Regions from separate parts of the Nocardia sp. CDC153 genome, predicted to be linked through region 1. Evidence: riboswitches for the same ligand, from Rfam matches in the RefSeq annotation. Region 1 holds a riboswitch; the other holds the start of a gene.
The links. A riboswitch is a leader RNA that binds a small molecule or an ion and turns the genes downstream of it on or off. The one in region 1 is predicted to bind glycine.
Positions count from the first base shown of each region.

Region 2: it holds a riboswitch for glycine, as region 1 does, so the genes downstream of both, gcvP (aminomethyl-transferring glycine dehydrogenase) here and VMT65_RS28460 (hypothetical protein) in region 1, are expected to answer to the same signal.

Region 1 covers NZ_JAYKYU010000005.1:383,734-387,942, forward strand. Annotated here, with positions in the region: gene VMT65_RS28440 (SRPBCC family protein) at 1-233, shown strand, start outside; gene VMT65_RS28445 (O-methyltransferase) at 250-444, shown strand; tRNA gene VMT65_RS28450 (tRNA-Lys) at 407-482, opposite strand; gene VMT65_RS28455 (hypothetical protein) at 758-958, shown strand; gene VMT65_RS28460 (hypothetical protein) at 1,025-1,618, opposite strand; glycine riboswitch at 1,660-1,753, opposite strand; glycine riboswitch at 1,754-1,841, opposite strand; gene VMT65_RS28465 (hypothetical protein) at 1,940-2,647, opposite strand; gene VMT65_RS28470 (cyclase family protein) at 2,773-3,420, shown strand; gene VMT65_RS28475 (hypothetical protein) at 3,581-3,934, shown strand; gene VMT65_RS28480 (L,D-transpeptidase) at 3,960-4,209, opposite strand, start outside.
Region 2 covers NZ_JAYKYU010000004.1:71,698-75,906, forward strand. Annotated here, with positions in the region: gene ftsR (transcriptional regulator FtsR) at 1-407, shown strand, start outside; gene VMT65_RS22835 (bifunctional nuclease family protein) at 475-948, shown strand; gene VMT65_RS22840 (MerR family transcriptional regulator) at 1,166-1,732, shown strand; glycine riboswitch at 1,863-1,958, shown strand; gene gcvP (aminomethyl-transferring glycine dehydrogenase) at 2,119-4,209, shown strand, end outside.

The DNA of each region.
Region 1 (4,209 bases):
CCCTCCGCCGCCGCGTCGACACCGGCACCGGTTTCGAACCGCTACGAAAAATGACCAACATCTTCGAATTCCGCCCGCTCGACACCGAAACCGAAATGACCTACACGGTCCACTACCAAATCACCCCCGCCCCTCTCGCCCACCTCCTCCACCGCATAGTCCAACCGTCCACCCGCCAAGGCATGCAAACCTCCATGTCCAACCTGACCGACCTACTAATCGCCGAAGGCTGAACGCCAACAGACGCTGATTTGTCAGATGACAGGTGCGCGGCGGGTGCTGGAGTTCGGAACGCTCTGGGGATACAGCACCATTTGGTTCGCTCGCGCCGTCGGTGCTGATAGGCATGTCACCACGCTCGAGGTAGACGAGCAGTACGGGAGCTCAGGGCAAGAACATCCTGTTGTGGTGCGCCATCAGGGACTCGAACCCCGAACCCGCTGATTAAGAGTCAGCTGCTCTGCCAATTGAGCTAATGGCGCTGGGCACCGTGGTGGGTGCGGTGAAGAAGATAGCAGGGGTGGGGGTGGGGAAACTAATCGGTGGGGTCACCAGGTGTGCCAGGGTGGGGGACCATGTGTGCCGAAGTCGGGGCGCGGTGGGGTTTGGGGGCGGTGGGTGTAGCAGAATGGTTGCCGCCGGTGCGGATTCGTTGCCGGACTGTCCTGTTCGACGCAGCGCACCGCACGCGCACCACGATGCGCCACGGTGTCGCGGGTGGGTCTGCTGCGATCAATCCATGCGGAAGGTTTGATACGTGCGCAAGCACCTGATCACGGTGGCGACCATTGCACTCCTGGCGGGAACGGTTGCCGCCTGCGGCGATCACCGCAGTGCCCCTTTGACTCCGCCCTCGCCGACGTCGTCGGTGCCGTTCCTCGGCGGCGGCCAGATCCCCGAAGTGATCGACGTGCCGACCAGCACCCCGGCGACCACCTCCGCGACCAAAACCCGCTAGCGGCCCCGGAATTCGTCGACGAGCAGGCGACCGCCGGGCGGGGTACACCGACGCAACGCGTGGCGGTCAGGCCGGGACATCGGTCGGGCGGGAGGGCGGTCGCTTCAGCAGGGCCAGGGTGCGGGCGGTGTGCCGGTGCACACTCAGGACCGGGATGCCCAGGGCCACAGCGGTTTCGGTGGCGGACAGGCCGACCGCCACGCGGAGGGTGAGAAGATCGCGCTGACCGTCGGACAGCTGGGTGAAGGGGGAGCGGCGGGAGTGCTCGTAGCGGCACAGGCCGACCGCGCGGCGGATCGTGGTGTACGCGAATTCGAGGAAGTCTCGGCGCGCGGTGCGGGCGGTGGGCCAGCCGGTGAGGATCGCGGTCGTCACCTGGTCGGCCAGGCGGTCGGAGATGACGTTCGCGCCCAACTCCGCACGGCAGCACGCGGTGGCGAAATACCGCGTGTAGGTGAGCAATTCGGCAAGGGCGGTGCGGCGACCCGAGGCCGCGGCGGCGAGGGTGGCGGAGCTGGGAACCGCTGCCCGCGACGGTGCCACGGCGGTCATCGGTGTCACAGCGGTCATCGGGGTCACGGCGGTCGCCGCGCGGGTGACGGGCGGAGTCACGCAGGGCAGAGAGGCCACGCGGGGCAGAGAAGCGGTATCGATGCTCATGGGAGGTCCTCGGATCAGCCGGGCGTTCGCCCGGTTATCGGATCTCCCCCTCTGTCATGGGACCTGAGAGCTTCGCCGCATGCACGACTTGCACCGTAGGTGAGGCGCTCCATACGCCTGACTTTCCAGAGTGGCCTGGTCGAAACGGTATCTGTGCCTGAGAGATTCCGGGGAGGTTGCTCCTTCGGCACCCCGGATCCGGGGCTTCTCCCGCCACGACTCATAGCGGCCGGATATTCGATTGTCTCGGGCCAGCCTAGTCGATGCGGTGGGTCGCCGACACCACACAGCAACCCACCGGCATCCGGATTGTGGCCGATCTCACCGCGGATCGCTGAGCAGCCACTGCTCGCGCGGCGTGCGCCGGCGCTCACGGCGACTGCCGACGCGAGCCCGCGCGGCGTACGCGAGGGTGCTCTCCTCCGCGGTCAGCTGATGCCAGCCGCTGCCCCCGCCGATGTCGAACGCGCCGATGTACCCGCCGGGCAGCAGCTGGAACGGCTCGGTGATGTGCTTGCCGAAATCGAACTGGGTGCTTCCGGGCTTGCGGAAGTTCTCGAACCAGGCCGGAAACACGAAGTCCGACACCATGACCCCATCGATCTGATACCCGTACTGATCGGCCTCGCACGCGTCGGCGACCTCGTAGGCGTAGAGGCGGCCGGTGGTCGCGGTGGTGAAGACGTAGGCGGCCAGATTGATGTCGGGATCGCCGAGCATCTCGAGCAGTTCATGGCTCGCGGTCACCGTCCACTGCAGTCCGGCATTGGTGTCGCTGCGCGCGAACACCTTTCCCAGCGGCAGCCCCTCGCTGGTGAGATCGTGGTAGCCGAGCGCCCCGGCCTGATCCGAATCGTCGGCGATCACGATCCACCACGCGCCCGGCTCGGGCTGCTGACCGCTGCCCACGAAGCTCAGCTCGGCGTCACTTCCCCAGACCGGAGCCCAATCCCGGTGCACCTGCGTCTGCAGCGCCGGGACGACCGCGGAAACCTGGGCGTCGGTCAGTACGGTACTGCGGTTCAACACGGCAATATGTATGGCAGACATGGCGATTCTCTCGTCGTTGTGGCTGATCAGCGTGGTAGGCGCGACGTCATTCGATCTTGCTGGCTGTCATCATCTCGCGAAAACCCCAGGGAGGCAGGCCAAAAGTGCGCATTATCGATCTTTCGGTCCCGATTCGGTCCGGTATGCCGGTGTATCCCGGCGATCCGGAGGTCACCATCCGCCCCGCCTTGACCGTAGCCGCCGACGGGGTCAATGTGCTGCATCTGGATCTGGGTTCGCAGACGGGGACGCACGTGGACGCGCCGAGCCATATCGACGATTCCCTGCCCACCCTGGACGAACTCCCGCTGGAACGGTTCCTCGGCCCCGGTGTCGTCATCGATGCCCGCGCGGTCGGTGCCGGTGGTGCGATCGGGCGGGAACTGTTCGAGGGCCGGGTCGCCGCGGGGCAGATCGTGCTGATCGCGACCGGTTGGTCCGAACATTGGGGCACGCACGCCTACCTGAACCATCCGCACCTGACGGTCGAGGCGGCCGAGTACCTCATCGCCACCGGTGTGCGCACCCTCGGCATCGACGCCCTCTCGGTCGATCCGACTCCCGCCGAGGAGATTCCGGTGCACCGCATCCTGTGCGGCGCGCACGCCGTCATCGCCGAGAACCTGACCGGACTGGCCCGGCTGCTCACCCCGGAAAACGCTGGTCAGCCCGTGGAGGTATCGCTTTTCCCGCTGAGCCTGCCCGGGGCGGACGGAGCCCCCGTGCGGGCCATCGCCCGCCTCGGGGCATGACGGCGACCTCGGGAATGTGTGACAGAAACACCAGTGTGTCGCATTTTGCGGCGCAGGTCACTCGATCTTCGTAGACTGCTCTGGATCACCGGGGGCGTCGGGGCCCCCGGCCACGCCCGATCCGAAGGAATCCGCAGTGAACCGTTGTGCCGTAACCACTTTGCTAGCCGTTGCGGCTATCCTCCCCGTTGCGCCCATCGCCTCGGCGGAGATCGTCCTCACCGACGCCACCTCGACGACGACCACCACCCCCACTCCGGGCGTGGCCCCCAGCCCCGGCACCGGCGTCCCCGGCGAGAAGGACGACCCCAACAACCCCATCGAATCCGATGTCGAACTCGGATCCTCGGCCTTCAAACTCGGCGGCGCGCTCGGCTCGGCGACCACGGGCTCCTCGGGTCAGAAGGGCCTGTGCACGGTCCTCGGCACCGCCTCCTCGCTCGGCGGCCTCGCGGCCCTGGGCTGCGGCAACCTCAATGGCGGCGGCGGCATCGGCCCCGGCACCATCAAGTAGGACTCAGCCGCGGTCGGCTCGGCGTTCAGCCGCGGTCGGCATTGCCCGCCTTCCACTGCTCCCACGGAATGTTCCAGTCGCCCAGCCCGTCCACGCCCGACAGCGTCCCGCCGACCGTGTTCTTCACGATGGTGATGTCACCGCGCTTGACGTTGTCGTAGACCCACTTCGCGTCGGACGGGCTCAGATTGAGGCAGCCGTGGCTGGTGTTGACCGAGCCCTGCGCGCCCACCGACCACGGTGCCGAGTGGAAGAAGATGCCGGAGTAGGAGATT
Region 2 (4,209 bases), on a different contig from region 1:
GTGAGGTGTCGCCCGAGGAGCTTCGGTTCGATCACGAAATCCGGATCACCCGGGCGGATCTGCTCGACCAGGCGGGCATCGACGAGAAGTTCCTGACGGAATTGATTCGCGCCAACCTCATTACGCCCGGTGCGGCAGGCTATTTCGACGGCGACGCCGTCACCCTGGCCCGCACCGCCAAGGCCCTGAGCGAATTCGGTTTGGAGGCAAGGCATCTGCGCGCCTTCAAGCTGGCCGCCGATCGCGAGGCCGCCATGGTCGCCCAGATCGCGGCCCCGATCGCCAAGAGTCGCGACGCGGACGCCCGCGCTCGCGCCGAGGAGACGGTGCGCGAGTTGGCGGCGCTGTCGCTGACCCTGCACACCTGCCTGGTGAAGACCTCTGTGCGCGCTTCCCTCGGCGGCTGAAATCTTCGCCTAGACTCGGTATTACAGCCGGGGGCTGGCGGCCGGTGTGGATTTGGGAGGCAGTGCGATGAGCGAAATGCGTGTGATCGGCATCCGTGTCGAGCAGCCACAGAATCAGCCCGTGCTGTTGCTCCGGGAAGTCTCCGGTGATCGCTACCTACCGATCTGGATCGGTCAGGCCGAGGCCACCGCGATCGTGCTGGAGCAGGAGGGCGTGACCCCGATCCGCCCGCTGACCCACGATCTGATCAAGATCCTGATCAAGGAGCTCGGTCACACCCTCAAGGAAGTGCGGATCGTGGATCTGCAGGAGGGCACCTTCTACGCCGACCTGGTCTTCGAGAACGATCTGCGCATCTCGGCGCGGCCCTCGGATTCGGTGGCCATCGCGCTGCGGGTGGGCTGCCCGATCTATGCCGAGGAGCCGGTCCTGGAAGAGGCCGGGCTGGTCATGCCGGACGAGCGCGAGGACGAGGTCGAGAAGTTCAAGGAGTTTCTCGAATCGGTATCTCCCGATGACTTCAAGGCCACGGACAGCTGACCAACTCCTGACCTGGCGATGATCCTGGGTTGATCTCCAAACGAGACAAAACCGTGTCTCTACCTCAGGTTTAGGTTTAAAAACACGCGCCCGGTGATCCTTGGATGGACCCGATTCTCCCGCAACAATCAGGGGAGTAGCCTCGATTGTTAGGCCAACGCTCCAGAGTCGATTGACAGAGCCCAGCCCTGATAGGCACGCAGTAAGGGAGTAGTCAGTGGGAGATCAACCGCAACCTCAGGATGTGGTGCAGCCAGGGCTGTTCCCCGATGACACGGTGCCCGACGAACTCGTCGGCTACCGTGTGCCCAGTGCTTGCCAGGTGGCCGGAATCACCTACCGCCAGCTCGACTACTGGGCCCGCACCGGACTGGTCGTCCCGTCCATCCGCAGCGCCACCGGATCCGGCAGCCAGCGTCTGTACTCGTTCAAGGACATCCTGGTCCTCAAGATCGTCAAGCGTCTGCTCGATGCGGGCATCTCGCTGCAGAACATCCGCATCGCCGTGGATCATCTGCGCAGCCGCGGGGTCGAAGACCTCGCCGGAATCACCCTCTTCTCCGACGGCACCACGGTCTACGAGTGCTCCTCCGCCGAGGAAGTGGTCGATTTACTGCAGGGCGGACAGGGCGTGTTCGGTATCGCGGTCAGCGGTGCCATGCGCGAATTGACCGGTGCCATAGCCAACTTCCCGGCCGAGCGCGCCGAGGACGGCAGCACCTCCGAGCGTCCGGAGGACGAGCTGTCCTTCCGCCGCAAGGCCCGGATGAGCAAGACCGGTTAGACACAGCCGTTTACGAATGCGCGTCGCCCTCGGGAGGCGCGCATTTTCGTTGCCCGATGTGCTGCTCGGTGTGAAACGGAGCCCAGGCAACATTGTTGTAACCTGGGTCCCCTTAAACTGGCGAGTGCGTCGCAGCCGTGCGGGAGAGTTCCGGGGGTAGCCTCGGACGCCGAAGGAGCAGCACCTCCCCGTCAATCTCTCAGGCACAAGGGACCGTGCGGAGTTTCGGCGCCTCTGGAAAGTGGTGGCCGCGCGTCACCCGCCCATGGTGAAAGGGCAACGGCCGCAAGGTCGGGGCCCGAATCTCTCAGGCATCGAGGACAGAGGGGGAGGGCAGACGTAGTGTCGGCCTCCGGGTCGACCCCGCCCACCCCAATGGAGCAGCCGTGATCTGGACTCGATCCTTCGCCGACCGCCACATCGGCCCCGACAGCGGTGAGACCGGCCGCATCCTCGAGACCGTGGGCGTCGAGTCGCTGGACGAACTCGCCACCAGGGCCGTGCCCGCCAGCATTCTGGACGCGCCCGAGGGCAATGGGCTCAATGCGCTGCCCGCGGCCGTCTCCGAGCACGAGGCGCTCGCCGAGCTTGCGGCGCTTGCCAATTCGAATACCGTGGCCACCTCCATGATCGGGCTGGGGTACTACGACACGCTCACCCCGCCGGTGCTGCTGCGGAATCTGGTCGAGAATCCGGCCTGGTACACCGCGTACACGCCCTACCAGCCGGAGATCAGCCAGGGGCGGCTCGAGGCGCTGCTGAACTTCCAGACCATGGTGGCGGATCTGACCGCGATGGAGGTCGCCAACGCGTCCATGCTGGACGAGGCGACCGCGGCGGCCGAGGCCATGACGCTGCTGCAGCGGGCGAACCGTAAGAGCAAGTCTTCGCGGCTGTTGATCGACACCGATCTCTTCCCGCAGACGCGGACGCTGCTGTACACGCGCGCCGAGCCGCTGGGGATCGAGATCGTCGAGGCCGATCTGGCCGAGGGTGAACTGCCCGAGGGTGAGTTCTTCGGTGTGATCGTGCAGCAGCCGGGCGCGTCCGGGCGCATCGTGGACTGGGCTCCGGTCATCGAGGCCGCACACGCGCGCGGTGCGCTGGTGGCGGTCGGCGCGGATCTGCTTGCGCTGACGCTGATTACGCCGCCCGGTGAGCAGGGCGCGGACGTCTGTTTCGGCACCACGCAGCGTTTCGGTGTGCCGCTGGGCTTCGGCGGCCCGCACGCGGGCTATCTCGCGGTGCATTCCGCGCATGCGCGACAGCTGCCGGGCCGACTGGTCGGTGTGTCGGTGGACGCGGACGGCAACCTCGCCTACCGGCTCGCGCTGCAGACCCGTGAGCAGCACATTCGCCGGGAGAAGGCGACCTCGAACATCTGCACCGCGCAGGTGCTGCTGGCCATTCTGGCCGCCATGTACGCCTCGTATCACGGCGCGGACGGGCTGCGGTCGCTGGCACGGCGGGTACATGGACACGCGCAGTGGCTGGCCGCCGGGCTCGGCGATGCGGTCGTGCACCAGAGCTTCTTCGACACCGTGCTGGTGAACGTGCCCGGTGGTGCGGAAGGCATTGTGGCCAAGGCGAAGGGGAGCGGCATCAATCTGCGGCTCGTCGACGCCGATCATGTGGCCATCGCGTGCGATGAGGTCACCACGGACGCGCATGTGGTCGCCGTGCTGGACTGCTTCGGCGCGGAGATCCCCGTCGGCCCCGAGGGCGCGCTGTTCCACGGCAAGCAGCGCCCGCACATCGAGGTCCGCACCTCGGAGTTCCTGACCGCCCCGGCGTTCACCAAGTACCGCACCGAGACCGCCATGCTGCGCTACCTGCGCGCGCTCTCGGACAAGGATATTGCCCTGGACCGCAGCATGATTCCGCTCGGCTCCTGCACCATGAAGCTGAACGCGGCCGCGGAGATGGAGGCCATCACCTGGCCCGGCTTCAACCGGGTGCACCCGTACGCGCCGGTCGAGGATGCTCCCGGACTGCTGAAGCTCATCGACGACCTCGAGGGCTGGCTGTGCGCGGTCACCGGCTACGACCGGGTTTCCCTGCAGCCCAATGCCGGTAGCCAGGGCGAGTACGCGGGTCTGCTCGCGATTCGCCGCTACCACCTGGATCGCGGTGACGCGCACCGGGATACGTGCCTGATCCCCTCGAGCGCGCACGGCACCAACGCGGCCTCGGCCGCCATGGTCGGCATGCGGGTGGAGGTCGTGAAGACCCGCCCCAACGGCGATATCGATCTCGACGACCTGCGCGCCAAGATCGCCGATCACGCCGAGCGACTGGCCTGCATCATGATCACCTACCCGTCCACGCACGGCGTGTACGAGCACGAGGTGGCCGAGCTGTGCGGTCTGGTGCACGAGGCGGGCGGCCAGGTGTACGTCGACGGCGCGAACCTGAACGCCCTGGTGGGCCTGGCTCGTCCGGGCAAGTTCGGCGGCGATGTCAGCCACCTGAACCTG